2 regions of the Streptomyces sp. NPDC093109 genome follow, and region 2 is predicted to be linked to the other one. Evidence: predicted binding sites of a transcription regulator. Region 2 holds the regulator's gene; the other holds the start of a gene.

Region 1 (15,257 bases), on a different contig from region 2:
GGAGCGGAGCCGGCGCGGCGCGAGGCGCCAGGTCGGATCGGCGAGCGCCTGCGTGACGGTCGCGCGCAGCTCGGCGCGGGAGGCGTCCTTGTGCAGATAGCCCCGGGCGCCGGCGGCGACCGCGAGGGCCACGCCGTCCAGATCCTCCGCCACCGTGAGCATGATGATCCGGGCGCCGGGATCGGCGGAGAGCAGCCGGCGGACCGTCTCCACTCCCCCGAGGCCCGGCATCCGGACATCCATGAGAATCAGATCGGACCGATCCGCGCCCCAGCGGCGGAGGACTTCCTCGCCGTTGGCCGCGGTCGTCACGCGCTCGACACCGGGCACGGTCGCGACCGCGCGGCGGAGCGCCTCTCGGGCAAGCGGGGAGTCGTCGCAGACGAGGACGGATGTCATGACCGTCCTCCGCAGCTGATGCGCGTCACCTTGAGCCTCCAGGCTGGTACATATCGTCACCTGTGCGATTGACGCTCTCGGACATGTGCCCGATCGCTCATTCTCTCAACCGCCTCGCACACTCAACGATGGTCACTCGAAAGAGTTACGGGTTGGACGATCGAGTTCCGCACTCCCCGTGAGGGGGCGTACACGGAGCAGAGTGGCCGCGCGTGCCGCGTCCCCCATCCGAGGCATGCCCCATTTAGAGGCTTTTCTTCACTTTTACTGGTGTCTGTGGCTAGATTTGCCATCAGTCATATTTACATCTACTTACATATTAGATGTACGGTCGTGAGCGAGCCTGTTTCCGCTGTCGTATCCGCCGTATCCGCCTCAGCACGGTTTCAAGGGGACATGAGCAATGGCAGATTTCTCCCGCCTTCCCGGACCGAACGCCGATCTGTGGGACTGGCAGCTCCTCGCGGCATGTCGTGGTGTGGACAGTTCGCTCTTCTTCCACCCGGAGGGGGAAAGAGGCGCGGCGCGGAGCGCGCGTGAGAACTCGGCGAAAGAGGTGTGCATGCGCTGCCCGGTCCGCGCGGAGTGCGCGGCACACGCGCTGGCGGTACGGGAGCCGTACGGCGTGTGGGGCGGGCTGACCGAGGACGAACGCGAGGAGCTGATGGGCCGGGCGCGTACCCGGCTGATCACCGCGTCGGCGACACCTGACCCTCCGGGCGCGCGTTCAGGAGAGTGAAGAAACGTTCCTCCATCGGCGCGTCCGGACGTCCCGGCGCGTCCGGGCTAGCGTGCCCGTATGAAGCTTCTGACCGTGAATGTGGGCCGGCCGAAGACCGTCGAGTACAGCGACGCCCCGGGCGGCGCGACGGGAATCGACAAGCGTCCGGTGGACGGCCCCGTCCGGGTGGCGGCCCCGGGGGCGAAGGGGACGGGTGCGAGCGGGCTCGACGGTGACGCCGTCTGCGACCTGCGCCATCACGGCGGCACCGACCAGGCGGTCTACGCGTTCGCCCGGGAGGATCTGGACTTCTGGGAGCGGGAGCTGGGCCGGCCGCTGGCCAACGGCGTCTTCGGCGAGAACCTCACCACGTCCGGTCTGGACATCACCGGCGCGAAGATCGGGGAGCGCTGGCGGATCGGCTCCGAGGTGGTGCTGGAGACGACGAGCGGACGGATCCCGTGCCGTACGTTCCAGACCTGGCTGGGCGAGAAGGGGTGGGTCAAACGCTTCACCCGGGAGGCGGTGACCGGGGTGTATCTGCGGGTCATCACCCCCGGCGAGATCCGCGCGGGCGATCCGATCGAGATCGTCCACCGGCCCGGACACGAGGTGACGGTGGGGATGGCGTTCCGCGCGGTGACGACCGAGCGGGAACTGCTGCCCCGGGTGCTGGCCGCCGGGGACGCGCTGCACGCCGAGGAGCTCAGGATCGCGCGGGAGTACGTGGCCGGGCTGGGGAGGGCCGACGGGGCGTGAGGCGCGGTTGGATCTTCCGTCCGCCTACGGAACATTCACATCAAGTGCACCGAGGTAGGCACTAACGTGCCGCGTATGACGACTGCTCTGATTACGGGCTCGACGGCGGGCATCGGTGCCGCCTTCGCGCGACGGCTGGCGGCCGACGGGCACAACCTCGTGCTGGTGGCCCGCGACACCGAGCGTCTGCGCGAGCAGGCCACCGAACTGCACGACCGGCACGGCATCGAGGCCGAGGTGCTGACCGCCGATCTCGCCACCGACGGCGGTATCGAGTCGGTGGAGAAACGGCTCGCGGACCGCAGACACCAGGTCGACCTGCTGGTCAACAACGCGGGGTTCGGCAACAAGGGGCGCTTCCTCGAAGTCCCGATGACCGACGAGCTGACGATGCTGAAGGTGCACTGCGAGGCGGTGCTGCGGCTGACCTCGGCGGCGGTCACGGGGATGAAGGCGCGCGGCCGGGGCGGGGTCGTCAACGTCGCGTCGGTGGCGGCGTTCGTGCCGCGCGGTACGTACGGCGCGTCGAAGGCGTGGGTCGTCCAGTTCACCCAGGGGGTGGCGCGGGATCTGGCCGGTACGGGGGTACGGCTGATGGCGCTCTGCCCGGGTTTCGTACGCACCGAGTTCCATGAGCGGGCCGGGATGGGGACGGACAGGATCCCGGACTGGATGTGGCTGGACGCCGACAAGCTGGTGACGGCGGCGCTCGCCGACCTGGCGCGCGGCAAGGTCGTGTCGGTGCCGGATCCCCGGTACAAGGCGCTGATGGGAGCGGTGAAGCTGGCGCCGCGCGGGCTGCTGGGCGGGATCACGTCGAAGACCGGCCGCAAGTACGGCCCCCAGTGACGCGAACGGCCCGGCACCCCCCGAAGGGGTACCGGGCCATCCGCGGCGGCTGATCGGCCGCGTGAAGCAACTCAGTGGCTGTGGCCGTGGCCGCCGTGGCCCGCGTCGCCCTCGTCCTCGGCCGGCTTCTCGACGACCAGGGTCTCGGTCGTGAGCAGCAGGGAGGCGATGGAGGCGGCGTTCTCCAGGGCGGAGCGCGTGACCTTGACCGGGTCGATGACGCCGGCCTTCACCAGGTCGACGTACTCGCCGGTGGCCGCGTTGAAGCCGTGGCCCTTCTCCAGCTCCGCCACCTTGGAGGTGATGACGTAGCCCTCGAGACCGGCGTTCTCGGCGATCCAGCGCAGCGGCTCGACGACGGCGCGGCGGACGACCGCGACACCGGTGGCCTCGTCGCCCTCCTTGCCGAGGTTGCCCTCGAGCACCTTGGCGGCGTGCACCAGAGCGGAGCCACCACCGGAGACGATGCCCTCCTCGACCGCGGCGCGGGTCGCGGAGATGGCGTCCTCCAGACGGTGCTTCTTCTCCTTCAGCTCCACCTCGGTGGCGGCGCCGACCTTGATCACGCACACGCCGCCGGCCAGCTTCGCGAGGCGCTCCTGGAGCTTCTCGCGGTCCCAGTCGGAGTCCGTGGACTCGATCTCGGCCTTGATCTGGTTGACGCGGCCGGCGATCTCGTCGGAGGCACCGGAGCCGTCGACGATGGTCGTGTCGTCCTTGGTGACGGTGACGCGGCGGGCGGAGCCCAGGACGTCCAGACCGGCCTGGTCGAGCTTGAGGCCGACCTCCTCGGCGATGACGGTCGCGCCCGTGAGGGTGGCGATGTCGCCGAGCATGGCCTTGCGGCGGTCACCGAAGCCGGGGGCCTTGACCGCTACCGCGTTGAAGGTGCCGCGGATCTTGTTGACGACGAGAGTGGAGAGCGCCTCGCCCTCGACATCCTCGGCGATGATCAGCAGCGGCTTGGAGCCACCGCCCTGGATGACCTTCTCCAGCAGCGGCAGCAGGTCCTGGATGCTGCCGATCTTGCCCTGGTGGATCAGGATGTACGGGTCGTCGAGGACGGCCTCCATACGCTCCTGGTCGGTCACCATGTAGGGGGACAGGTAGCCCTTGTCGAAGGCCATGCCCTCGGTGAAGTCCAGCTCCAGACCGAAGGTGTTGGACTCCTCGACGGTGATGACACCGTCCTTGCCGACCTTGTCCATCGCCTCGGCGATCAGCTCGCCGACCTGGTCGTCCTGCGCGGAGAGCGCGGCGACGGCGGCGATGTCGGACTTGTCGTCGATCGGGCGGGCGGTGGCGAGGAGCTCGTCCGACACGGCCTTGACCGCGGCGTCGATGCCCTTCTTCAGAGAGGCCGGGGAAGCGCCCGCGGCGACGTTGCGCAGACCCTCGCGGACCAGCGCCTGGGCCAGCACGGTGGCGGTGGTGGTGCCGTCACCCGCGATGTCGTTGGTCTTGGTCGCCACCTCCTTCACGAGCTGGGCGCCCAGGTTCTCGTACGGGTCGTCCAGCTCGACCTCGCGGGCGATGGTGACACCGTCGTTGGTGATGGTGGGGGCGCCGAACTTCTTGTCGATGACGACGTTGCGGCCCTTGGGGCCGATCGTCACCTTCACCGTGTCGGCAAGCTTGTTGACGCCGCGCTCAAGGGCGCGACGGGCGTCCTCGTCGAACTTCAGGATCTTCGCCATGGCTGCTTCTCTCGTCCTCTCGCATGAACTGCGCCCCCGTCCGCCCGGCGATCGCTGGGTGGCCGAGGGCGCAGCTCAAAAGCAAAACTTTCGGTGAATTACTTCTCGATGATCGCGAGTACGTCGCGAGCCGAGAGGACGAGGTACTCCTCGCCGCTGTACTTCACTTCGGTGCCGCCGTACTTGCTGTACAGAACGACATCGCCGACGGAAACGTCGAGCGGAAGACGCTCGCCGTTCTCGAAACGGCCCGGGCCCACGGCCAGGACGACGCCCTCCTGGGGCTTCTCCTTGGCGGTGTCCGGGATGACCAGGCCAGAGGCCGTGGTCTGCTCGGCGTCGAGCGGCTGGACCACAATGCGGTCCTCGAGCGGCTTGATGGCAACCTTGGTGCTGGCGGTCGTCACGATCCGACCTCCCCCTTCGGAGATCTCGGTGCTATGTCTGGGTGGCGACCGGATAGACCCGTCGTCGCGGGTGCCGGATCTGTCGATCGCGCTTGGCACTCTCCAGTGGGGAGTGCCAGAACAGAGACTATGACCGCGATTAGCACTCGGTCAAGCGGAGTGCCAATCGAGACAGCGTGGCGCGTCTCCGGCGCGCGTCTCCGGCGCGTGCGCGCCGTAACGGAAACGCGCACCCGGATCCAGAGGTTCCGGGTGCGCGAAGCGGTGCGGGGAAGTGCGGGGCACGGGGTGCCGGGCAGATCAGCGGATCAGACGTAGTCCTCCAGCCGGGCCACCGCGTATCCCTTGTCCGTGATGCGCTTCATCGCGGCCCTGACCAGGTCGGGCATGGTCGCCTTCCAGTCCGCGGGCCCACGGAAGTGGGTGAGGATGATGTCACCGGGGTGCAGGTCCTCGTCCCACTCGCGCCACTCCATCCGGTCGGGGTACGCCTCGGCCGTCCAGAGCGGCAGCGCCTTCACGCCGCAGGTCTTGGCGGCGCGCACCGTGTCGCCGTTGTAGTTGCCGAACGGCGGCCGGAAGAGCGTGGGGCGCTTCCCGTACCGCTGCTCGATCTTGTCCTGCTGGTCGCAGATCTCGCGCCGCTGCTCCTCGTACGACAGGCCGGGCAGATACGGGTGGTTGAGCGTGTGGTTCTGGAGGGTGACGCCCCGGTCCTGCATCTGCTTGAAGTAGCCGTAGTTGTCGTTGATGACGTAGTCGCTGAGGAAGGCCGTGTACGGGATCTTCAGCTCGGTCATCATCCGCAGCAGCTCGGGGTCCTTGTCGATGCCGTCGTCGATCGTCAGGAAGACGACGCGGTCCTTGACCGGGACGGTGGTGAAGACCGGCGGGAGGTTCTCGCCCTCCTCCTCGTTCGCGATCTCGAAGCCCTTGCGGTTGGTGATCACCGGCTTGACCGCGGGGGGCGCGGGCGCGGCCAGGGGCGTCTTGTCCAGCCCCCACTTCTTCGCCGCGACGGCCCGCGCGGCCTGCGCCTTCCGTACCGCCTCGGCGTTCGCGGGCGCGTTTCCGGGCGCGTTCGCGGGACCGCCGGCACCCTCGGCCGGCGGCCCGCCGTGCAGCACTCCCGGTACGGGCCTGGCGGGCGGTTGGGCGGGCGGCCCGGCGGATTCGCCGGAGCCGGCGGCGCAGCCGGATCCGATGGCGGCGGCCACGAGCACCGCCAGCGCCACGCGCACGTGGTTCCCGGCGCGGCGGCGGGGCGCCGTGCCACGGGTTCGAGCCTTGGCCTCACCCGTACCCTTTGCGGTCATTTCTTCGTTTTGTCGTACTAGTTGCATGGCGCCGCATCCTGTCAGCGCGCGGCGCCCGCGCACGGCCGACACCGCGGCCGGGCGCGCACCGTCCCCCGGCTGGCCCACAATGGACCGGGTGACCGACCGCGCCCCCGCACCCTCCCCCTCGCCCGCCGAAACGCCCGTCGAAGCCGCCGACGGTGACGCGCGCCCGCTGCTCGCGCCGCTGCTCTCCGCCGAGGGCCAGGCCCTCCTCGCCGAGCTGCGGGACCACGACCCGGCCGGGGAGCTCGCCGTGGCGACCCGGCTGCGCCGCGACCACCCGGCCGAGCTCGTCTCGGCCGCGCTGGCCCAGGCCCGGCTGCGGCAGCGGGCAGTGGCGAAGTTCGGCGCGGACGACGCGTACCGCATGTACTTCACGCCCAACGGCGTCGAGCAGGCCACCCGCGGCAGCGTCGCCGCCTACCGGGCCGCCCGCCTCCGTACGCTCGTCGCACCGCCCCCGCCCGCGCCCTCGCCCGCGCTCGACCCGGCCGTCCGCGTCACCGATCTGTGCTGCGGGATCGGCGGCGACGCCATCGAGCTGGCCCGGGCGGGATTCGCCGTCTCCGCCGTCGACATCGACCCGCTGACCTGCGAGATCGCCCGCACCAATCTGCGCACCCTGGTCCCCGGCGGCCCGCCCGCGACCGTGACGCGCGCCGATGTGCGGGAGCACGACCTGTCCGGCGCGGAGGTTCTCTTCATCGACCCCGCGCGGCGCGGCGGCCGGGGCAGGATCTTCAACCCGGAGGCGTACTCACCGCCGCTGTCCTGGGCGATCGAGGCGGTACGGCGCGTCGGTACGGGAGCCGTCAAGATCGCGCCGGGAATCCCGCACGAGCTGGTCCCCGACGACTTCGAGGCCGAGTGGATCTCGGACGGCGGTGACGTCAAGGAAGCCGTGCTCTGGCACCATCGCGCCGTCGTCCCCGGCACCCGCCGCGCCACCCTGCTCACGCCAGGCACCCCGGCCGCCGCGCCCCTCACCCTCACCGGCCGCGGCCTGCCCGACCCGCCCGTCCGGCCGGTCGGCCGTTTCCTGTACGAGCCCGACGGCGCCGTCATCCGCGCCCATCTGGTCGCCGAGGTGGCCGAGGAACTGGCCGGCGGGCTGGTCGACGCGACGATCGCGTACATCACGGCCGACGCGGCCCGCCCCACCCCGTACGCGACCGGCTACGAGATCACCGACGAACTGCCGTTCAGCCTCAAGCGGCTGAAGGCGCTGCTGCGGGAGCGCGAGGTCGGCGTCCTGACGGTGAAGAAGCGCGGCTCCGCCGTGGAGCCTGAGGAGCTGCGCCGCCGGATGAAGCTCAAGGGCCCGCACGCGGCGACGGTCTTCCTCACCCGGGTCGCGGGCGCGCCGACGATGCTGATCGGCCACCCCGTGGAACGTCCCGACCGGCCCTGACCGGCACGGCTGCCCGACCGCGCGGCTCAGGCGAGGTCGGTCAGTTCGTCGGCGTAGACCGTGGAGAGCGGCTGCGGGCCCACGTACTGCTGGCAGTTGCACTGCCGGCGCTCGTACCGCAGCGGCTTCTTCTCCTCGTCCCACTCCACCGCGGTCTCCATGTCCTCGTGGCACTTGCCCTTGCGGTCGTGCTTGGCGAGGTGGTGCGAGCAGCCGCAGACCGGTTCCGGCTGCTTGTGGGCCTCTTCGAGCGCGAGCCGTTCTCGCTCGCGCTCCCGCTCCGCCAGCTCAAAGCGTTCGATTCTCCGCTCGTGCCGGGTCCGGAGCGCGGTCCGGCCCGTGTCGGCTATCCAGCCGAAGCCCCCGACGATGAAGAAGACAAAAACCCACCAAAGCCAGTCCATCCGCCGCCCCTTACCCCTGAATGGCGCATGCGTTCCCCCTCAGGATAGGACGGACCCGGTAGGAACGGGCTCAGCGGTGCGCTCCACCGCCCCGGCGGACCGGCACCGGGTGCAGCAGCCGACCGGCCCAGAGCTGGTGGTCGACGGCCTGGAACAGCCCCAGCAGCCCGGTCAGCAGGACGGTGACACCCAGCCCCAGCGAGTACGCCACACCGCCCAGCGTGAACGACTCCGGGGCGGTGGAGGCGGCGGTCGCCTCGGTGATCGCGACGCAGGCGGGCAGTATGGTCGCCAGCCCCAGCAGAGACAGCGCCACCGACGGCAACAGCCACCCCACGCACCGCTCGTGGACGCGCAGCCCCGGATCGGTGACGCGGTCCAGCGCCGCCCACTCGTCCAGCCGCTGCCGGACGTCCCGGCCCACGCTCAGCCACCGCCCGGCGCCGATCGCGGCCGGCACCAGCAGCACCAGCGCGAGCGCCAGCGACACGACCCCGGTCCCGAGCCCGAGCCCCCCGTCCTCCAGGCTCCGTACGGCCAGCCCCACCGCCGCCCAGCCGCCCACGGCGACCGCCCCGAGCAGCCAGAGCACCGCCAGCCGGCCGACGGAGAGCCCACGCCGCGCCAGCTCGGCCATGACCCGGTCCCGGTCGGCGAGCAGCGCCTCGCGATCCTGCTCCGGGTCCACGTCCGGATCCACGTCCGGATCCACGTCCGGATCCGACGGCGGTGGCGGAGGCAGGGGAACTCGAACGCGGCTGATCATTCGGCAGAGATTAGCGGTGCGTACAGGCGAAAACTCGATGGGGTCCGAGCACGGGCCGCCGTTAGCCTCGTGCTGCTCATCACCCTCTCGCCGACAACGGGGACAAACCAACAATGACCGCCACCGAACGCATCGGCCCCTCCGCGACCGCCGGCGAGCGCGAGATGCTCCGCGCCCACCTCGACTTCCACCGCGCGACCCTCGCCCTGAAGACCGACGGCCTCTCCGACGAGGACCTCCGCCGCCGTGCGTCGCCGCCGTCCGCGCTCTCCCTGATGGGCCTCGTCCGGCACATGGCCGAAGTCGAGCGTGCCTGGTTCCGCCGGACGGTCAACGGCGAGGACATCCCGCTCCTCTGGTCCCCCGAGGGCGACTTCCAGGCGGCGTACGACGGCGACGCGGCCACCCGCGCGGAGGCGTTCGGCGCCTGGCGTACGGAGATCGGGCACGCCCGCCGGATCGAGGCGGCGGCGGAGTCCCTGGACGTGACCGTCCACGCGCCGCGCTGGGGCGAGGACGTGTCCCTGCGCATGGTGATGCTGCATCTCATCCACGAGTACGCCCGCCACAACGGCCACGCCGACCTTCTCCGCGAGGCCATCGACGGGAGCGTGGGCGTCTGAGCTTCGGAAGCCGAACGGGGCTCAGGTCGCTCAGCGCGCGCCCGCGCCCGCGCCGTCCCGTCGCGTCGGCGCGACCAGCCGGATCGCCCAGCGGTAGTGCCCCACCGCGCGCGCCGCGCCGATCAGGCCGGCGATCCAGAGCAGGGTTCCGGCCCCCATCGCGTAGGTGACCCCTCCGTACGTGTCCTCGCCCGCCCTGGCCGCGGCCGGTACGACGAGCGCGAGCCAGAGCCCGGCCGCGCCCGCCGCGAACGACGTCAGCAGCCACGCCAGGCTCGCGCCCGCCATCCGGAACCGCGCGTCACCGGCCCGGTGGCTCGCCAGCGCCGCCCACTGCTCCATCAGCGACCGCGTCGTACGGTGCCGTTGGACCGAGAGCCCGAGGAAGATCACGGGCGCCACCATCGCGCCGAGGCCGACGGCTCCGAGGGCCGCCCTGATCAGCACGCCGAACGGCGCAAGCCCGTCGGCGCTCACGGTCAGCGCCACACCGACCACGCCCCAGCCGAGTTGCACGCCCGCGACGAGCAGCCAGAACACCACCAGCGCGGCTGCCCCCAGGCTCCGTCCGCCCAGATCCGACAGGACCGCCGCCCGGTCCGCGAGCATCGCCTCGTGGCTGGGCCAGGCACGCAGTTGTACGGGCGGCGGAGGCGGCGGCAGGGGCGGTCGGCGGGACATGCGCCCGAGGCTATCGCCCCGTCAGCAACGGCCGTACGGGGTGGCGGAGGGGGTGTGTCCTGCCATGCGTCCCCGCCCGTCCCGGTTAGCTTCGGTCCATGGCTCCGCTGTCGCCCCTCTTCCTGTTGCGCAAGCTGCTGGGCAACGAGCGGTGGCAGCGGCTGCACGTGAAGGCCGCGACGGGGGCGGGGCTCGCCTTCGTCCTGGTCCTGCTGCTCGGCTCCTGGATCATCGTCCCGTACGAGTCCCGGGCGCCCCGCGCGACCATCACCTCGTTCCCGCTCGCGCTGTGGTGGTCCGTCGAGACCGCCACGACCGTCGGGTACGGCGATCTCTATCCGGTGACCGTGCCCGGACGCGTCATCGCGGGCGTCGTGATGCTCGTCGGGATCTCGGTCTTCAGCGTCGTCACGGCCTCCCTCGCCACCTGGCTGGTCGGCAGCGCCGCGCGCCGGGCGCGGCGGGCCGCGGCGGCCCTCGAACACGTGGAGCGGGCGGGGCGGGCGGACGCCGCCCGGGAGTTGCGCGCCCTGCACGAGCGCTTCGACCGCCTCGAACACCTGCTGTCCCGGAGCCACGGCCCCGCCGGTCCCGGACCCGCCGGTCCCGGACCCACCGAACCCGGACCCGCCGGTCCCGGACCCGCCGGTCCCGGGCCGCGCCCCTGACGGCCGCCCCAGCGGAAAACGGGGGCTAGCCCCACTCCCCCGGGCCGCCCCGCTTCGTACCGTTGCCGTATGGATGCCCGTGACCCTGAGCTGAAGAAGGAACTCGACGCCACGCTCCAGGCCCGCCGGGACCTGGGAGCCGATTACGAGCCCGCGCTCGTCGAATCGTTCCTGGAGAAGGTCGAGGAGAGCCTCGACCGTACGGTCGACCGCCGCGTCCGGCAGAGGCTGGCGGAGGAGCAGATACTCGCGGCCCGGGGCACCACCCGGCCGTCCGGTGCGGCCGTCGAGGGGTTCGGCGGGCGCTTCGGGTTCGCGGTGATCTCGCTGGTCCTCGCCATCCCGCTCTCCGCGATCGCCGTGGCGAACGCCGGGATCGAGGGGCTGTTCGTCTGCTGGCTGGGGATCGTGGCGGTGAACGCGCTGTCCTCGGCGCGGCCGTGGCCCCGGGCCACCGGGCGGAAGCGCGAGCGGCGGCAGTCCTCCGACTGGGAGGAGTGAGCCGAGAGGAGTGAGCCGGGAGGAGGGAATGAACGCCGCTCCCCGGGAAAAGATAGTCGCGAGGACCGCCGCACCCCCGTTGCCGGGGGGCGGGACGACGGCGGTCCCCGCGAGGGACACGCTCCGGGTCAGGGCCGGCTGACGTGTCCGGGCGTCCATGGAGGTCCGGGAGCCGCTCCGGAAGTCCTTGACGCCGACAACAACCACTATGCAGGGCGCGTGTTAAGGCGGTGCTGCGTGGACGTGTCGCGCTCGTACCACTTGCGCGAACCCGCGAACCCGCGGATCCGGGTGGCCGGATGGCACCCCTGCGTGGCTGATTCCGTATCGCTACTTCGCGTCCTTCGAGAGGAACGCGAGCAGATCCTGCCTGCTCACGACGCCGGTCGGCTTGCCCTCCACCAGCACGATCGCGGCGTCCGACGCGTCCGAGCCGCTCAGGACCGCCATCAGATCGGCGACCGGTTCGCCGGAGCCGACCTGCGGCAGCGGCGACGACATGTGCTTCTCCAGCGGGTCGCCGAGCGCGGCGCGGCGGGTGAACAGCGCGTCGAGCAGTTCCCGCTCCACGACGGAGCCGATGACCTCGGCCGCCATCACGTCCGGGTGGCCGGCGCCCGGCTTCACGATCGGCATCTGGGAGACGCCGTACTCCCGCAGCACCTCGATGGCCTCGCCGACCGTCTCCTCGGGGTGCATGTGCACCAGGGTCGGGATGGGGCCCGCCTTGTACTGCAGTACGTCCGCGACGCGCGGCGCGTCCCCGCTGTGGTCGAGGAAGCCGTAGTCGTTCATCCACTCGTCGTTGAAGATCTTGCTGAGGTAGCCCCGGCCGCTGTCCGGCAGCAGGACGACCACGACATCATCGGGCCCGAGCCCCTCCGCCACCTTCAGCGCGGCCACCACCGCCATGCCGCAGGAGCCGCCGACGAGCAGGCCCTCCTCCTTGGCGAGGCGCCGGGTCATCCGGAAGGAGTCCTTGTCGGACACGGCGACGATCTCGTCCGTCACCGTACGGTCGTACGCGGTCGGCCAGAAGTCCTCACCGACGCCCTCGACCAGGTACGGCCGCCCGGAGCCGCCGGAGTAGACGGAGCCCTCGGGGTCGGCGCCCACGATCCGGACCCGTCCGTCACTGGCCTCCTTGAGGAAGCGGCCGGTGCCGGAGATGGTGCCGCCCGTGCCGACGCCCGCGACGAAGTGGGTGATCCGGCCGTCCGTCTGCTTCCAGAGTTCGGGACCGGTCGTCTCGTAGTGCGAGCGCGGGTTGTTCGGGTTGCTGTACTGGTCGGGCTTCCAGGCGCCCGGCGTCTCCCTGACCAGCCGGTCGGAGACGTTGTAGTACGAGTCGGGGTGCTCGGGGTCGACCGCCGTGGGGCAGACGACGACCTCGGCGCCGTACGCGCGCATCACGTTGATCTTGTCCGTGGAGACCTTGTCCGGGCAGACGAAAATGCACTTGTAGCCCTTCCGCTGGGCCACGATGGCGAGTCCGACGCCCGTGTTGCCGCTCGTCGGTTCGACGATCGTGCCGCCGGGGCGCAGCTCCCCGCTCTCCTCCGCGGCCTCGATCATGCGCAGGGCGATCCGGTCCTTCACCGAACCGCCGGGGTTGAAGTATTCGACCTTGGCCAGGACTGTCGCCTGAATGCCTTCGGTCACGCTGGTCAGCTTCAGCAGCGGGGTATTGCCAACCAGACTGATCATCGAGTCGTGGAATTGCACCGTATGTCTCCGGGGTCTCCGTGATGGTCCGGCCAGCGTATGCGCCTGCGGGTGGGATTGGGCGACGGTCCTTACGGGGCAGTTAGCTGGTACGCGTACGCGCGGGAGTCCGCGAGGAGCGGAACACGGAAGGTGGTGACCCGGACGGTGTCGAGGGCGAGGGTGGCGCGGCGGATCGCCGCGGGCGCGGCCTACGGCGGCGGCAGCATCGGGCTGCTGGGCGCGGCGGGCGTCGGGGTGCTGCTGGCGGAGGTCCAGCTCGCGAAGCGCTCGGTGGGCGGCGGTGTCGCGCCCGTACCGCCGCGCGGGGACGGCTGGTACGGGCTGGCCTTCGGCCATACGGAGCCGCTGCGGATGGGCATGCTGGGCGACTCCACGGCGGCCGGCCAGGGGGTGCGGCGGGCCGGGCAGACCCCGGGGGCGCTGCTGGCGTCGGGGCTGGCGGCGGTCGCGGAGCGCCCGGTGGATCTGCGGAACGTGGCGCTGCCGGGGGCCAGGTCGGACGATCTGGAGCGGCAGGTGACGCAGCTGCTGTCGGCGACGTCCCACACCCCGGACGTCTGCGTGATCATGATCGGTGCGAACGACGTCACGCACCGGATGTCCGCGACGGAGTCGGTCCGCTGTCTGGCGGCGGCGGTACGGCGGCTGCGTACGACGGGCGCGGAGGTGGTCGTGGGCACGTGCCCGGATCTGGGCACGATCGAGCCGGTGTACCAGCCGCTGCGCTGGGTGGCCCGCCGGGTGAGCCGGCAGCTGGCCGCCGCGCAGACGATCGTCACGGTGGAGCAGGGCGGCCGTACGGTCTCGCTGGGGGACCTGCTGGGCCCGGAGTTCGCGGCGAATCCGCGGGAGCTGTTCGGCCCGGACAACTACCACCCGTCCGCGGAGGGGTACGCGACGGCCGCGATGGCGATGCTGCCGACGCTCTGCGCGGTGCTGGGCCTGTGGCCCGAGACGGACCATCTGGACGCGTCCCGTGACGAGGACATGCTGACGGTGGCGAAGGCGGCCTCGGCGGCGGCGGCCCAGGCGGGCACGGAGGTCGCGGGGGTACGGGCGCCCTGGGCGCTGCTCAAGCACCGCAGGCGGCGGCATGTGCTGCCGACGGCGGACGAGCGGGCGGGCGCGGAGCACGGGGACCACGGCGATGACGGGGATCGCGTGGATGGCGGGGACCACGGGGGCCGCGGAGACCACGGGGGCCATCCTGAGCAAGCGCTTAGAAAAGAGTCCCGCATCACACGTCCGTGGCAGTGACCCAACCCCTACGTACGGGTAACTTCCCCCTCAGCCCCGCCTTTTCCCGCCCGCCTTTTCCCGCCCGCCTTTCCCCGCCCGACCACCTACCCGCTTTCCCGTTTCCCGCTTTCCCGTTTCCCGCCTCATGGAGCCGTGATGCCAGAAGCCGTGATCGTCTCTGCCGCCCGTTCCCCGATCGGCCGGGCCTTCAAGGGCTCGCTGAAGGAACTGCGGCCCGACGACCTGACCGCCACGATCATCGGGGCCGCGCTCGCGAAGATCCCCGAGCTGGACCCGCGCGACATCGACGACCTGATGCTCGGCTGCGGCCTCCCCGGCGGCGAGCAGGGCCACAACCTCGGCCGGATCGTCGCCGTACAGCTCGGGATGGACCATCTGCCCGGCTGCACCATCACCCGTTACTGTTCCTCCTCGCTCCAGACCTCCCGGATGGCGCTGCACGCCATCAAGGCCGGCGAGGGCGACGTCTTCATCTCCGCGGGCGTCGAGATGGTCTCGCGCTCCGTCAAGGGCAGCTCCGACGGGATGCCCGACACCCACAACCCGCTCTTCGCCGACGCCGAGGCCAGGACCGCCGCCGTCGCGGCGAGCGAGGGCGCCGGCTGGCACGACCCGCGCGAGGACGGCCTCGTCCCCGACGCGTACATCGCGATGGGGCAGACCGCGGAGAACCTGGCCCGGCTTAAGGGCGTGACGCGCCGGGAGATGGACGAGTTCGGCGTACGGTCGCAGAACCTCGCCGAGGAGGCCATCAAGAACGGCTTCTGGGAGCGCGAGATCACGCCCGTGACGACCCCGGACGGCACCGTGGTCACGGCGGACGACGGCCCGCGCGCCGGCGTCACCCTGGAGGGCACACAGGGCCTCAAGCCGGTCTTCCGCCCCGACGGCCTGGTCACGGCCGGCAACTGCTGCCCGCTCAACGACGGCGCCGCCGCGCTGGTGATCATGTCCGACACCAAGGCGCGCGAGCTGGGCCTGACCCCGCTGGCCAGGATCGTCTCCACCGGCGTCACCGGCCTCTCGCCGGAGATCATGGGTTA
Region 2 (15,257 bases):
GCCGCGATCTGGCCGCCGCGCATGAGGCCCCCGGCCGCGACGACCGGGATCTGTACGGTCTCCCTGACCTGCGCCACCAGCGACAGCAGCCCGATGCCCGTACCGTCGGTGGCCGGATCGTCGCGGTGCGTGCCCTGGTGGCCGCCGGCCTCGATGCCCTGGACACAGACGGCGTCGGCACCGGCCCACTGGGCGGCCTGGGCCTCCTCGGGGGTGGTCACCGTGACGACGGTGTACGTACCGGCCTTGGCGAAGGCGTCGAGGGTGGTGCGGGTCGGGCACCCGAAGGTGAACGAGACGAGCGGTACGGGGTCGTCGAACAGGATCGCCAGCTTGGCCTCGTAGGCGTCGTCCCGCCCCGATTCGGGGTCGCCGAGCGGCGTCTCGTACCAGGTGGCCTCGCCGGCGAGCTGGTTGCGGTAGACCTCGACGGCCGCGGGGTCGGCGTAGTGCGGCTGCGGCATGAAGAGGTTGACGCCGAAGGGCTGGGAGGTGAGCCCGCGGAGCTGCTTGATCTCCTCGTACATGCCGTCCGCCGTCTTGTACCCGGCGGCGAGGAACCCGAGACCGCCGGCCTCGGAGACGGCCGCGGCGAGTTGCGGGCAGGACGCGCCGCCCGCCATGGGCGCCTGCACGATCGGATACCGGCAGAGATCGGTCAGTACGGAGGACATGAACGCATCGTGCCATGTCCCGTGTGACAGGTTCGAATCGGCGTCGCATCAGGCGTGTGACAGGAAAATATGACAGCAAAACGAGGCGGGCCCGGGGGAAGAATCCCCCGGGCCCGCCTCGCACGAACTACTGCCTGCGCGTCCGACCGAGTCCCGCCCAGCGCCCGTTGAACGCGTCCTTGAGGCGCGAGAACAACCCCTGCTGCCCCGGCTGACGGTGCCATCCCGGGGGACCACCCCCGGACCCCCGGCCGACAAGACCGCCTAACGCCCGTTGAACGCGTCCTTGAGGCGCGAGAACAACCCCTGCTGACCAGGTTGACGGTGCCATCCCGGGGGACCACCCCCGGACCCCCGGCCGACAAGACCGCCTAACGCCCGTTGAACGCATCCTTGAGACGCGAGAACAGCCCCTGCTGCCCCGGCTGGAACTGGCCCGTGGGCCGTTCCTCGCCCCGCAGCTTCGCCAGCTCCCGCAGCAGGCGTTCCTGCTCCGGGTCCAGCTTCGACGGGGTCATCACCTCGACGTGCACGATCAGGTCACCCCGGCCGCCGCCCCGCAGATGCGTGATGCCGCGCCCGTGCAGCGGGATCGACTGGCCGGACTGGGTGCCGGGACGTACGTCGATGTCCTCCATGCCGTCCAGCGTCTCCAGCGGGCACTTCGTGCCCAGCGCCGCCGCCGTCATGGGGACCGTGACCGTGCAGTGCAGATCGTCACCGCGCCGCTGGAACATCGCGTGCGCCAACTCGTGGATCTCGACGTAGAGATCACCGGCGGGGCCGCCGCCGGGGCCGACCTCGCCCTCGCCCGCGAGCTGGATCCGGGTGCCGTTGTCGACACCGGCCGGGATCTTGACCGTGAGCGTACGGCGCGAGCGGACACGTCCGTCGCCGGCGCACTCGGGGCACGGCGTCGGTACGACCGTACCGAAGCCCTGGCACTGCGGGCACGGCCGCGAGGTCATGACCTGGCCGAGGAACGACCGGGTGACCTGCGAGACCTCGCCGCGACCGCGGCACATGTCACAGGTCTGGGCGGAGGTGCCGGGCGCGGCGCCCTCGCCCGAGCACGTCGTGCAGACGACGGCCGTGTCGACCTGGATGTCCTTGGTCGTGCCGAAGGCCGCCTCGTTGAGGTCGATCTCCAGCCGGATCATGGCGTCCTGGCCGCGCCGCGTGCGCGACCGCGGGCCACGCTGCGACGCCGTACCGAAGAACGCGTCCATGATGTCGGAGAAGTTGCCGAAGCCGCCCGCGCCGAACCCGCCCGCGCCACCGCCCCCGCCGCTCGCCGAGAGGGGGTCGCCGCCGAGGTCGTAGACCTGCTTCTTCTGCGGGTCCGACAACACCTCGTACGCGGCGTTGATCTCCTTGAAGCGTTCCTGCGTCTTGGGATCGGGGTTGACATCCGGGTGCAGCTCGCGGGCGAGCCGCCGGAATGCCTTCTTGATCTCGTCCTGAGAAGCGTCGCGGCGCACGCCGAGTACGGCGTAGTAGTCCGTGGCCACTTACGACTCCGCCAGGATCTGTCCGACGTAACGTGCCACTGCGCGTACCGCTCCCATCGTTCCGGGGTAGTCCATGCGGGTCGGTCCGACCACGCCGAGTTTTGCGACTGCCTCGTCGCCCGAACCGTAGCCGACCGCGACGACGGACGTGGAGTTGAGGCCCTCATGGGCGTTCTCGTGCCCGATACGTACGGTCATGCCCGGGTCCGCCGCCTCGCCGAGCAGCTTGAGAAGCACCACATGCTCCTCCAGCGCCTCCAGCACCGGCCGGATGGTCAGAGGGAAGTCGTGTCCGAAGCGGGTGATGTTGGCGGTGCCGCCGATCATCAGCCGCTCCTCGGTCTCCTCGACCAGGGTTTCGAGCAGGATCGCGAGCACCGTGGAGACGGTCCCGCGGTCCTCCTGTTCGAAGGAGTCGGGCAGATCCTGCACCAGCTGCGGGACGTCCGCGAAGCGGCGTCCGACGATCCGGCTGTTGAGCCGGGCCCGCAGGTCCGCGAGGGACGTCTCGCCGAAGGGCGCGGGGCAGTCGACCATGCGCTGTTCGACCCGTCCGGTGTCCGTGATCAGGACGAGCATCAGCCGGGCGGGCGCGAGGGCGAGCAGCTCCACGTGCCGCACCGTCGACCGGGTCAGCGAGGGGTACTGGACGACGGCGACCTGCCGGGTCAGCTGCGCCAGCAGCCGTACCGTACGGCCCACGACGTCGTCGAGGTCGACGGCGCCGTCCAGGAGGTTCTGGATGGCCCGGCGCTCGGGCAGCGACAGGGGCTTGACGCCGGCCAGCCGGTCGACGAAGAGCCGGTAGCCCTTGTCGGTCGGGATGCGCCCGGCGCTGGTGTGCGGCTGGGCGATGAAGCCCTCGTCCTCCAGCACCGCCATGTCGTTGCGGACGGTGGCCGGGGAGACCCCCAGCTTGTGCCGCTCGGTGAGCGCCTTGGAGCCGACGGGCTCCTCCGTACCGACATAGTCCTGGACGATCGCGCGCAGCACCTCAAGCCTGCGTTCGCTGAGCATGCGGCACACCTCCAGCTGTCGTCCGTCCGGATCTGCCTGGCACTCGCTCATGTGGAGTGCCAGTACTCCCCGTGCCAGTGTACGGCCGTGAACCGGACCCCTAGCAAGGGCGACCGACCACGCTACCTCGCCCAATACCCGGACCGGCGCCGGGTGACTCCCGTAGCGTCCCGGTATGGACGTCCATTGGGAAGAGCACGGGTGGGAAGAGCTGGCTCCGGGGGTCGGGCGACGGCGGCTGCCGCGCTGGGACGCGACGGTCGGCGTGGTGGCCGGGGAGGACGGGGTCCTGCTGTTCGACACCGGTTCGTCGGTCCGGGAGGGCGCCGAACTGCACGCGCAGGTACGGTCGCTGCTCGGCGGCCGGCGCGTGACACATGTCGCACTCAGCCATCTCCACTTCGATCATGTACTGGGTACGGCGGCGTTCCCCGGGGCGGCGGTGTACGGCCCTTCCGGCATGGCTGAGCTGCTGGCCGGCGGCGGCGAGGAGCTGTACGGGGACGCCGTGCGGGAGGGCGCGGATCCGGCGGAGTCGGCGGCGGCGGTGCAGCTGCTGGAGCCGCCCGCGCGCGTGGTGGCCGGGGAGCTGACGCTGGACCTGGGCGGCCGGCGGGTGCTGCTGGCGAACGCGGGGCCCGGGCACACCGGGCACGATCTGGCGATGCTGGCGCCGGGCTACCCGGGGGTCGTCTTCTGCGGCGATCTCGTCGAGGAGTCCGGCGAGCCGCAGGCCGGCCCGGACGCGGTCCCGTCGGACTGGCCGGCCGCCCTGGACCGGCTGCTCGCGCTGGGCGGCTCGGACGCGCTGTACGTGCCGGGGCACGGGGCGGTGGTGGACGCGGTGTTCGTACGGGCGCAACGCGACGCGCTGGCCGCGCGGTTCGGCGTGTCGTAGCCTCCGCGCGCGGTGCGGCCTATCGTCTTCGGATGCGCAGCTACAGCCCCGACCTGACCCCGCCGTGGAAGAAGCGGGCCACGCCCGCGCCGGAGGTCCCCGCCGATCCCGATCTGGTGGTCGAGGAGGTGTCGACGGGCTTCTGCGGCGCGGTGGTCCGCTGCGAGAGGACGGCGGAGGGCCCGACGGTGACTCTTGAGGACCGGTTCCTCAAACACCGGGTTTTCCCGCTGGTCCCTGGCGGCTTCCTGCTGGAGGGCCGGGTGGTGACGCTGGTACGCCCCTCGGCCGCCGCCGCCCCGGCCCGGCCCGCCCGTACGGCCTCGGGCTCGGTCGCGGTGCCGGGCGCCCGGGCCCGTGTCGCGCGGGCGGGCCGCATCTACGTGGAGGGCCGGCACGACGCCGAGCTGGTCGAGAAGGTCTGGGGCGACGACCTGCGGATCGAGGGCGTGGTCGTGGAGTACCTGGGCGGCATCGACGACCTCCCCGCCGTCGTGGCCGACTTCGCTCCGGCCCAGGACGCCCGCCTGGGCGTCCTGGTCGACCACCTGGTCCCCGGCTCGAAGGAGTCCCGCATCGCGGGCGCGGTGACGGGTGCGGACGTCCTGGTGGTGGGCCACCCGTACATCGACGTCTGGGAGGCGGTGAAACCGTCCTCGGTGGGCATCCCGGAGTGGCCGCGGGTACCGAGGGGCGAGGACTGGAAGACGGGCGTCTGCCGCGCCCTGGGCTGGCCGGAGAACACGGGGGCGGCCTGGCAGCACATCCTGTCGAAGGTGCACTCGTACAAGGACCTGGAACCGGCGCTGCTGGGGCGGGTCGAGGAGCTGATCGACTTCGTTACGGCCGGTAGTGACGCCTGATGTCGGGAAGCGTCTCGAAATCGGAGGTGTCCAGCTCGACACCGAGCATCTCCAGCGTGGCGGTCTCGCCGAATTTGGTGGTCCGCGTCGTCCGGTAGTCGGCGGCCTCCCCCTTGCGGGCCGGCTCGGTGAGCAGCAGGCAGAGCCCTGCCATGGGGTCGATGATCAGATAGGCGGGCACCCCGCCCGCCGCGTACATGGAGCGCTTGATTCCGTAGTCCCGGTCCACGCTGGTCTTGGAGACCACTTCCACCAGCAGGGTGACGGCGGGAGCGGGGATGAGCCGCCCGGGGCCGTCCTCGGCGCCCCGGGCGAGCACGACGAGATCGGGCTGGGGTTCGCTCGTCTCGCCGGGGATGGCGATGTCCTGGGTCTGGAGCCGCCTCCAGCGTTTACGCGGAATCTGGTCCTGCACGGACTCCACGATTCCGTTGTGGACCCGGTCGGGCCCGGCCATCATCACAATGTCCCCCCTGAGGAGTTCCGCCTTGTATCCCTCGGGGACCTCAAGGTCCTCGAAGAACGTGGCGATGCTGCTGGTGATCGGTCGCTCATCCACAGCGGTCATCTCCGTGAACCTCCACATTCCGCCGCTTCTGTTGGCAGCAGACTAGGAAAACAGGGTAAGCAGCCGTGCCCGATCCCGCCGGGATTCACCCCGGCGAGTGATCAATCCACCAGGTCCCTGACGACCGCGTCCGCCAGCAGCCGCCCCCGCAGGGTGAGTACCGCGCGGCCCTCCGCGTAAGGAGCGGGCTCCAGGAGGCCGTCCCTTACCGCGCGGGCGGCGGCCGAGGCGCCCGCCGGGTGGAGCAGGGAGAGCTCGCAGCCGTCGCGGAGCCGCAGCTCCAGGAGGATGCGCTCCACGCGGCGGTCGTCGTCGGCGAGGATCTCGCGGCCGGCGCCGGGCGAGCGGCCCTCCGCCAGGGCCGCCGCGTACGCGCCCGGGTGTTTCACGTTCCACCAGCGGACACCGCCCACGTGGCTGTGGGCGCCGGGGCCCGCGCCCCACCAGTCCGCGCCGCGCCAGTACAGCTCGTTGTGGAGGCAGCGGGCGGCCTCGGAGGTGGCCCAGTTGGACACCTCGTACCAGGAGAAGCCGGCCTCCGCGAGCACCTGGTCCGCGATCAGGTACCGGTCGGCGTGCTCGTCGTCGTCCGTCATCGGGACCTCGCCGCGCCGGATCCGGCGGGCAAGGCCGGTGCCCTCCTCGACGATCAGGGCGTACGCGGAGATGTGGTCGGGGCCCGCGCCGACCGCCGCCGCGAGCGAGGCGCGCCAGTCGTCGTCGGTCTCGCCCGGCGTGCCGTAGATCAGATCGAGGTTGACGTGGTCGAAGCCGGCCGCGTGGGCCTCCGCGACGCAGGCCTCGGGCCTGCCGGGGGTGTGCGTACGGTCCAGGACCTTCAGGACGTGCTGCTTCGCGCTCTGCATTCCGAAGGAGATCCGGTTGAAACCGCCCTCCCGCAGCTCCGCCAGATACGCCGGATCCACCGATTCCGGATTCGCCTCGGTGGTGATCTCGGCGTCGTCCGCGAGCCCGAACTCGTCCCGGACCGCCGCCAGCATCCGTACGAGGTCGGCGGCGGCCAGCAGGGTGGGCGTGCCGCCGCCGACGAAGACCGTACGGACCTGCCGCGGGTCGTCGCCGAGCACCTTCCTGGCCAGCCGGACCTCGTCGGCGAGGGTCTCCGCGTAGTTGTCGCGGGAGGCGAGGACACCGCCGGAGCCGCGCAGCTCGGTCGCCGTGTACGTGTTGAAGTCGCAGTAGCCGCAGCGGGTCGCGCAGTACGGAACGTGCAGGTAGAAGCCGAGGGGCCGGTCCGCCGCGCCCGCCAGGGCGTGCCGGGGCAGCGCTCCGGTCTCGGGCATGGGGTCACCGTCGGGCAGTGCGGAAGGCATACCCACCAGTGTCGCGCACCGGACGGGCGGCACGGTCCGGTGCGGTCCCGGAGGCGGGACGGAGTGGCCGGTCCGCCGTACGGCCGCGGTCCGGCACGTGGCATCGCCTTCCGGGCACAGTCACGGCAGGCGGCAGCGGCAGGCGGCGAGTGGCCCCGGCGGTGGCGGGACTGGCCTCGCCCGCGCCCGGGGCCAGTCCCGCCCTCGCCGCCGCCCCTCACTCCGCCTGGAACACCAGCAGCGCCAGATCGTCGCCCGGCGGTGTCTCGGCGAACTCGTGCACCGCCCGCCGTATCCGCTCGGCCACGCCCTGCGCCGTCAGCCCCACGCACCCCGCCAGGGCCCTGGCGAGCCCGTCGCCGTCGTCCAGCAGCCTGCGGCCGGAGCGGCGCTCGGTGACGCCGTCCGTGACGCAGAGCAGCGTGTCGCCTGGCATCAGGTCGAAGGTGCTGCTCTCGTACGCGACCTTGTCGACGACCCCGAGGAGCACCTGGGGCTCGGCCGCCGCCACGACGGTGCCGTCCGGGCGCAGCAGCAGCGGCAGCGGGTGGCCCGCGCTGGCGAGGGTGCAGCGTACGCCGCCGCCCTCGCCGGGCAGGGGCATCAGCTCGCCGTACAGCAGCGACAGGAAGCGGGCCTGACCGCCTTCGGGCGGCCCCGGCGGCCCGGGCGCGTACAGCTGCGCGGTGGCCGCGCCGGGGCCGCTCCCGGCGGGGTTCCCGGCACCGGCCACGCCGGCCGCGCCCGCGACGGCCAGCGGTGTCGCCGATTCCGCCGCCTCGGTCGCGTCGTCGAGCAGCAGCCGGTTCAGCCGGTCGAGGACCGCGCCGACCCGGTAGCCCTCGCGGGCGAGCAGCCGCAGCCAGGGGCGGGCGAGGCCGGTGACGACGGCGGCCTCGGGGCCGCTGCCCTGGACGTCGCCGAGCATGAAGCACCAGCGGTCGCCGGGCGGGCACGGGAAGACGTCGTAGAAGTCGCCGCCCGCGAGCCCGTCGCCGCTCGGCTCGTACACCAGGGCGCTGGCGACGCCGGGGATCCGCGCCACCTGGCTGGGCAGCAGCCCGCGCTGGAGGACGCGGCTGATGGTGACCTGGCGGGTGTAGCGGCGGGCGGCGCCGATCGCTAGGGCCACCCGCCGTGCGAAGTCCTCGACGAGCGCGGTGACTTCGTCGGGGACGGCGGCGCGGCCCGGCCGGCCGAGCATGAGCGTGCCGAGGACGCGGCCGTTCGCGACCAGTCGGCAGGCGAGCGCGGCCCCGCCGCCGGAGCCGGAGCCGGCGCCCGGTGCGGCGCCCGGTGCGGAGCCCGCGCCGGGCGCCTCCGTACCCGGCGCCTCCGTACCCGGCCACGGCACCTGCGCCGCGTCGCCCCGGGGCGGGTCGGGCAGCCTCGGCGGCGCCTTCTCCAGCGCGGCGCGCAGCGGCTCGATGCGGGACTCGTCGGCGTGCCAGACCCGGGCGAGCCGGGGCGCGGCGCCGGCCTGGCCGTCCTCGCCGTCCAGCCAGACCGCGCACCACTCCGCGAGCCGGGGGACGAGCAGTTGGGTGGCGAGCGCCGCGACGAGTTCCTCGTCGAGCTGTCCGGCGAGCAGTTCGGACGCCTCGGCGAGGAAGGAGAGCGCGCCCCTGCCCGCCCACTGCGGGCCGTCGCGGACCGGCCGCCGGGAGACCGGCGCGAGGATCTCCGCGGCCCGCAGACCGCGGCGCAGGGCGGGTTCCGCGGGCCGGCCCGGTGCCGAGTCGCGGCCTTCGAGCGGCAGCCGGGCCCAGACGGTCTTGAGGCCCGGGCGGTAGGTGATGCCCCAGCGTTCGGCGAGGGCGGCGACGAGCTGCAGCCCCCTGCCGTACTCGGAGACGCCGGCCAACGGCTGTTCCCGCGTGTGTTCCCTGGCCTGCTCGCGCAGGTCGTCGGGGTCCCCGGGCTCGTTCTGTATCGCACGGTCGGGGTGGTGGTCGGCGACTTCGATGACGACGGCGGCCGGCTCGTCGTCCTCGCCGCCGGGCGTCTCGGCGGGCGCCTCCAGCCGGCAGAGCACCTCGACGGTCGTCCCCGCGTGCACCACCGCGTTGGTGACGAGTTCGTCGACGATCAGCACCGCGTCGTCCGCGAGCAGATCGGTGCTGTGCCTGCCGGGCGGACACTGTCCGTCGCCGTGGCAGAAGGTACAGGTGGCGAGCAGCCCGAGACTGGTCCAGTCGGCGAGCGCCGCGCGCGCGAAGCGGCGGGCGGCGGACGGGGCGAGCGGATTGCCGGGCAGACTGGTACGTGATGTGGACCGCGCGCCCCCACGTAACGGCACCTGGGATGCCGGAAGGTGAAGGGTGTCGCGCGGAATCGGAATGGGCCCCACTGCGGCTCCTGATCCGGTTCTGGCGTTGTGCCGCTTACGATCCCGACAGCGTGACAGACGGAACGCGTTCCTATGCGCCGAGTCAGGGAAGTGGGCGGAGATTGTTCCCGGGTATTGACAGCGGCACGTGCGCGGGGATCAAGGACAACGGCCACGTCACGACACGCGTCCAAACGGGCCGAACGGTATGCGGAACCGCTCAGGACAGAGCATTCTTGCCTGCCTGGCCGAAACACAAAGGCCGGACAAGGAGAACGGGATGAGCAGGACAACAGTCACCACCGAGCGCGCGAGCATTCTGCTCGTCGATGACATGGAGGACAATCTCGTCGCGCTCGAAGCGGTGCTGGCCTCACTGGACGAGCCGCTCGTACGGGCCCGTTCGGGCGAGGAGGCGGTACGGGCGCTGCTGGAGCGGCCGTTCGCGGTCGTCCTGCTGGACGTGCGGATGCCCGGGATGGACGGCTTCGAGACCGCGTACCGGATCAAGCGGCTCGACCGGGCCAAGGACATCCCGATCATCTTCCTGAACGGGCCCGACTCCGACAGCGGTTACGCGTTCCGGGGGTACGCGACGGGCGCGGCGGACTTCCTGACGAAGCCGTTCGACCCGTGGATGCTGCGCGCGAAGGTCAGCGTCTTCCTCGATCTGCACCGCAAGAAGCGGGCGTTGGAGCGGGCGCTGACCCGGGAGCAGGAGCAGCTCGGGGAGATCGCGGGGCGGTTGTCCTCGATCGAGGATGTGCTGCGCAGCATCGCGCCGGACGAACTCGCGCTGCTGGGGCCTCAGTTGGCGCGGATAGAGGATTCGCTGGGCGAACTGCGGCGCGGACGGGGGGAGTAGCGCGGCCGGCGCCCCGCGCCCGCACCCCGCCCTCCCCCGCGCCGCCGCTCGCCCGCGCCGCCGCTCCCCCCGCGCCGCGCTCACGCCTCCCGGGCGCCCGCGTACATCTCCTCGATCAGGTCCTTGTACTCCCGCTCCACGACGGGCCTCTTGAGCTTGAGGCTCGGGGTCAGCTCGCCGTGCTCGATGTCCAGGTCGCGCGGGAGCAGCCGGAACTTCTTGATGGTCTGCCAGCGCTGAAGACCTTCGTTGAGCCGCTTCACATAGCCGTCGATGAGCCGCTCGGCCGCCGCCGAGCCGACGATCTCGGCGTACGGCTTGCCCGCCATGCCGTTCTCGGCCGCCCAGCCGAGGATGGCCGGTTCGTCGAGCGCGATCAGCGCCGTGCAGAAGTTGCGGTCCGCGCCGTGCACCAGGATGTTGGAGACGAACGGGCACACGGCCTTGAACCGGCCCTCGACCTCGGCCGGTGCGATGTACTTGCCGCCGGACGTCTTGATCAGGTCCTTCTTGCGGTCGGTGATGCGCAGGAAGCCGTCGACCGACAGCTCGCCGATGTCACCGGTGTGGAACCAGCCGTCGGGCTCCAGCACCTCCGCCGTCTTCTCGGGCAGCCCGTGGTAGCCGTCCATGATGCCCGGGCCGCGCAGCAGGATCTCGCCGTCGTCGGCGATCCGTACCTCCGTGCCGGGCAGCGGTTTGCCGACCGTGCCGGTGCGGTACGCCTCGCCCGGGTTGACGAAGCTGGCCGCGCTCGACTCGGTCAGCCCGTACCCCTCCAGGATGTGGATCCCGGCGCCGGAGAAGAAGTAGCCGATGTCGGGCGCGAGGGCCGCCGAGCCGGAGATCGCGGCGCGCAGCCGGCCGCCGAACGCCTCGCGGAGCTTGCCGTAGACGAGCGCGTCGGCGGCCTTGTGCTTCACGCCGAGGGTGAGCGGTACGGACTTGGTCCCGGTGCGGCGGAAGTTGTCCTGGGAGACCTTGGCGTACTCACGGGCGACACCGGCCGCCCACTGGAAGATCTTGTACTTGGCGCCGCCACCGGCCCGGGCCTTGGCCGCGACCCCGTTGTAGACCTTCTCGAAGATGCGCGGTACGGCCGCCATATAGGTCGGGCGGACCACCGGCAGATTCTCGATGATCTTGTCGACCCGGCCGTCCACGGCGGTGACATGGCCGACCTCGATCTGTCCGGAGGTCAGCACCTTGCCGAAGACATGGGCGAGCGGCAGCCACAGGTACTGGACGTCGTCAGGACCGATCAGGCCGGTGGCCGCGATGGCCTTGGCCATGTACGACCAGTTGTCGTGCGTCAGCCGTACGCCCTTGGGGCGGCCGGTGGTGCCGGAGGTGTAGATGAGGGTGGCGAGCTGGGCGGCCTCCAGCGCGGCCACCCGTTCCTTGACCGCCTCCGGGTTCTTCGCCAGATACTCCGTGCCGCGCGCCTCCAGGTCGGCGAGCGAGAGCACCCAGTCCTCCGGGTCGCCCTCGGCGGGCAGCGCGTCGGCCGCCTCGATCACCACGACATGGGCCAGGTCGGGCAGCTCGCCCCGGCACTCGCGGGCCTTGGCGAGCTGGGCCGCGTCCTCGGCGATCAGCACCCGGCTGCCGGAGTCGGCGAGGATGTACGCGGCCTCCTCGGTGTTGGTCGAGGGGTAGACGGTGGTGGTCGCGGCGCCCGCGCACATCACGCCGAAGTCGGCGAGGATCCACTCGACCCGGGTGGCGGCGGCGAGCGCGACGCGCTCCTCGGGCCGTACCCCCAGCGCGATCAGGCCGGCGGCCACCGCGTAGACGCGCTCGGCCGCGGCGCCCCAGGTGAGCGTGCGCCACTCGTCGGGGCCGCCGCCCGCGGCGGGTACGGGGTAGCGGTACGCGTCCCCGTCCGGCGTGGCCGTCACCCGCTCAACGAAGAGGGCGGCCACGGAAGGCGGCCGGTTCTCGATCAAGTTCTGTGTGTCGCTCACGACATCCTCCGGGCCCGCGGCTGTGCTGCGTGACTGACTGAGTGGCTGGCTGAATGGGGTGACTTGCGAGTAACTAACCGATGAGTAACTATGCGTCGCGATCAGACTAGAGGCCGTCAGGCCGGTACGTAAGGGGCCGTGACCCTCCGCTTCCCGGCCAACTGCCCACCGGGACAACGACGGGAGCCCCGGCTGGGACTCCCGGCCGGGAGCACGACGGGTCCCCGCGCCGTCGCGCGGGGACCCGTCACGTACCGCGTGTCCCGATCCCGTTCCCGCTTTCCCCTACTTCTTCGCCTTGCCGCCGGACTCGTCGCTGGAGAGCACCGCGATGAACGCCTCCTGCGGGACCTCCACGCTGCCGACCATCTTCATCCGCTTCTTGCCCTCCTTCTGCTTCTCCAGCAGCTTCCGCTTCCGGGAGATGTCACCGCCGTAGCACTTGGCGAGGACGTCCTTGCGGATGGCGCGGATCGTCTCGCGGGCGATGACCCGGGAGCCGATGGCGGCCTGGATGGGCACCTCGAACGCCTGCCGCGGGATCAGTCCGCGCAGCGTGGCGACGAGCCGGACCCCGTACGCGTACGCCTGGTCCCGGTGGGTGATCGCCGAGAACGCGTCGACCTTGTCGCCGTGCAGCAGGATGTCGACCTTGACCAGGTTGGCGGTCTGCTCGCCGGTGGGCTCGTAGTCGAGCGAGGCGTAGCCCCTGGTCTTGGACTTCAGCTGGTCGAAGAAGTCGAAGACGATCTCGGCGAGCGGCAGGGTGTAGCGGATCTCGACCCGGTCCTCGGAGAGGTAGTCCATGCCGAGGAGGGTGCCGCGGCGGGCCTGGCACAGCTCCATGATCGAGCCGATGAACTCGCTCGGCGCCAGGATCGTGGCCCGGACGACCGGCTCGTGCACCGAGTCGATCTTGCCCTCGGGGAACTCGCTCGGGTTGGTGACGGTGTGCTCGCTGCCGTCCTCCATCAGGACGCGGTAGACCACGTTGGGGGCGGTGGCGATCAGTTCGAGCCCGAACTCGCGCTCCAGCCGCTCCCTGATCACGTCGAGGTGCAGCAGCCCGAGGAAGCCGACGCGGAAGCCGAAGCCGAGGGCCGCGGAGGTCTCCGGCTCGTAGACCAGCGCGGCGTCGTTGAGCTGGAGCTTGTCGAGGGCGTCGCGCAGCTCGGGGTAGTCCGAGCCGTCCAGCGGGTAGAGGCCCGAGAACACCATCGGCTTGGGGTCCTTGTAGCCGCCGAGCGCTTCGGTGGCGCCCTTGTTGAGGGTGGTGATCGTGTCACCGACCTTCGACTGACGGACGTCCTTCACGCCGGTGATGATGTAGCCCACCTCGCCGACGCCGATGCCGTCGGCCGGGGTCATCTCCGGGGACGAGACGCCGATCTCCAGCAGCTCGTGGGTGGCGCCGGTGGACATCATCCGGATGCGCTCGCGCTTGTTGAGCTGGCCGTCGATGACCCTGACGTACGTCACGACACCGCGGTACGAGTCGTAGACGGAGTCGAAGATCATCGCGCGGGCGGGGGCGTCCGCGACGCCGACCGGCGCCGGTACGTCCCTGACGACCCGGTCGAGCAGCGCGTCCACGCCGACGCCGGTCTTCGCGGAGACCCTGAGGACGTCCTCGGGCTGGCAGCCGATGAGGTTCGCCAGCTCCTCCGCGAACTTCTCCGGCTGGGCGGCCGGCAGGTCGATCTTGTTGAGCACCGGGACGATGGTGAGGTCGTTCTCCATCGCCAGATAGAGGTTGGCGAGGGTCTGCGCCTCGATCCCCTGGGCGGCGTCGACCAGCAGGACCGTGCCCTCGCAGGCTGCGAGCGACCGGGACACCTCGTAGGTGAAGTCCACGTGGCCGGGCGTGTCGATCATGTTGAGGACATGGGTCTTCCCCTCGTCCTCCCCCGTCCTGGGGGCCCAGGGCAGCCGGACGGCCTGGGACTTGATCGTGATGCCGCGCTCGCGCTCGATGTCCATCCGGTCGAGGTACTGAGCACGCATCTGCCGCTGGTCGACCACACCGGTCAGCTGGAGCATCCGGTCGGCGAGGGTCGACTTGCCGTGGTCGATGTGCGCGATGATGCAGAAGTTACGGAGCAGCGCCGGGTCCGTACGGCTGGGCTCGGGCACGTGGCTGGGGGTCGCGGGCACGCAGGGTCCTGATTCTTGAGACGCGCGGCGTCTCGTCTCGGGTCGACTCGGATCTATACGTAGGCTCCATCGTCCCACGGGTGCGGGACTGCGACCGGTTTGGGCCGGTCGGAGGCGCGCTGGTACTCTGAACAGCTGTGTCTCGTGCCTTCTCCGGCGCGAGGCCTGTTTTGGACAGCGTTTTACCGAATCACCGAACCTGAGAAGGTCTCTTAACGTGGCGAACATCAAGTCCCAGATCAAGCGGAACAAGACCAACGAGAAGGCACGCCTGCGCAACAAGGCTGTCAAGTCGTCGCTCAAGACCGCGATCCGCAAGGCCCGCGAGGCCGCTGCCGCCGGAGACGTCGAGAAGGCCACCGCGGCTTCTCGCGAGGCGTCCCGTCAGCTCGACAAGGCCGTCTCGAAGGGTGTCATCCACAAGAACGCCGCCGCCAACAAGAAGTCGGCGCTGGCCTCCAAGGTTGCCACCCTCCAGGGCTGAGCGCTCACTGCTTGATTGATCGCCGGAAGGGACTCAGCGGGCCCTCTCTACCGCTCCCGGCCGCGATCGCCCGAACTCGCACACGACTGCGTTCGCCACGCGGGTGCGAGTTCACCTGGTTCATACCGAGGCCCCGGGCCCGTCCTGCGAAGGACGTGCCCGGGGCCTCGGCGTATCCCGGCGTATCGCGATGCTGGTGCTGTCAGCGGCCGGCGCGGGCCGCGCGGGCGATCGCGACGACGGCCTTCTCCAGCGCGTACTCCGGATCGTCACCGCCGCCCTTGACGCCCGCGTCCGCCTCGGCGACCGCCCGCAGCGCGTCCGCCACCCCGTCCGGGGTCCAGCCGCGCATCTGCTGGCGCACCCGGTCGATCTTCCACGGCGGCATGCCCAGCTCACGGGCGAGATCGGCGGGCCGGCCGCCCCGGGCGGACGAGAGCTTGCCGATGGCCCGTACCCCCTGGGCGAGGGCGCTGGTGATCAGTACGGGAGCGACGCCCGTCGACAGCGACCAGCGCAGCGCCTCCAGCGCCTCTGCGGCCCTGCCCTCCACGGCGCGGTCGGCGACATTGAAGCTGGAGGCCTCGGCGCGG

Evidence for each region. The regulator HrcA, encoded in region 2, represses chaperone genes, less so after heat shock. The targets are predictions, from matches to a motif close to TTNGCACTCNGNNNNNCNGAGTGCNAA.
Region 1: the regulator HrcA is predicted to act here: its motif matches at 4,972-4,998, upstream of groES (co-chaperone GroES).

The regions. Positions count from the first base shown of each region.
Region 1 covers NZ_JBFBEZ010000015.1:65,986-81,242, reverse strand. Annotated here, with positions in the region: gene AB0389_RS16785 (response regulator transcription factor) at 1-399, opposite strand, end outside; gene AB0389_RS16780 (WhiB family transcriptional regulator) at 803-1,138, shown strand; gene AB0389_RS16775 (MOSC domain-containing protein) at 1,199-1,879, shown strand; gene AB0389_RS16770 (SDR family oxidoreductase) at 1,955-2,728, shown strand; gene groL (chaperonin GroEL) at 2,800-4,425, opposite strand; gene groES (co-chaperone GroES) at 4,524-4,832, opposite strand; gene AB0389_RS16755 (polysaccharide deacetylase family protein) at 5,141-6,148, opposite strand; gene AB0389_RS16750 (class I SAM-dependent methyltransferase) at 6,258-7,583, shown strand; gene AB0389_RS16745 (hypothetical protein) at 7,610-7,987, opposite strand; gene AB0389_RS16740 (hypothetical protein) at 8,058-8,699, opposite strand; gene AB0389_RS16735 (DinB family protein) at 8,867-9,376, shown strand; gene AB0389_RS16730 (hypothetical protein) at 9,407-10,057, opposite strand; gene AB0389_RS16725 (potassium channel family protein) at 10,156-10,725, shown strand; gene AB0389_RS16720 (hypothetical protein) at 10,795-11,226, shown strand; gene AB0389_RS16715 (cystathionine beta-synthase) at 11,557-12,951, opposite strand; gene AB0389_RS16710 (SGNH/GDSL hydrolase family protein) at 13,114-14,211, shown strand; gene AB0389_RS16705 (acetyl-CoA C-acetyltransferase) at 14,350-15,257, shown strand, end outside.
Region 2 covers NZ_JBFBEZ010000007.1:194,894-210,150, forward strand. Annotated here, with positions in the region: gene AB0389_RS10330 (nitronate monooxygenase) at 1-674, opposite strand, end outside; gene dnaJ (molecular chaperone DnaJ) at 1,046-2,185, opposite strand; gene hrcA (heat-inducible transcriptional repressor HrcA) at 2,186-3,202, opposite strand; gene AB0389_RS10345 (MBL fold metallo-hydrolase) at 3,378-4,100, shown strand; gene AB0389_RS10350 (DUF3097 domain-containing protein) at 4,133-4,963, shown strand; gene AB0389_RS10355 (Uma2 family endonuclease) at 4,941-5,531, opposite strand; gene hemW (radical SAM family heme chaperone HemW) at 5,633-6,865, opposite strand; gene AB0389_RS10365 (SpoIIE family protein phosphatase) at 7,083-9,164, opposite strand; gene AB0389_RS10370 (response regulator) at 9,475-10,059, shown strand; gene AB0389_RS10375 (long-chain fatty acid--CoA ligase) at 10,140-12,026, opposite strand; gene lepA (translation elongation factor 4) at 12,312-14,180, opposite strand; gene rpsT (30S ribosomal protein S20) at 14,398-14,664, shown strand; gene holA (DNA polymerase III subunit delta) at 14,867-15,257, opposite strand, start outside.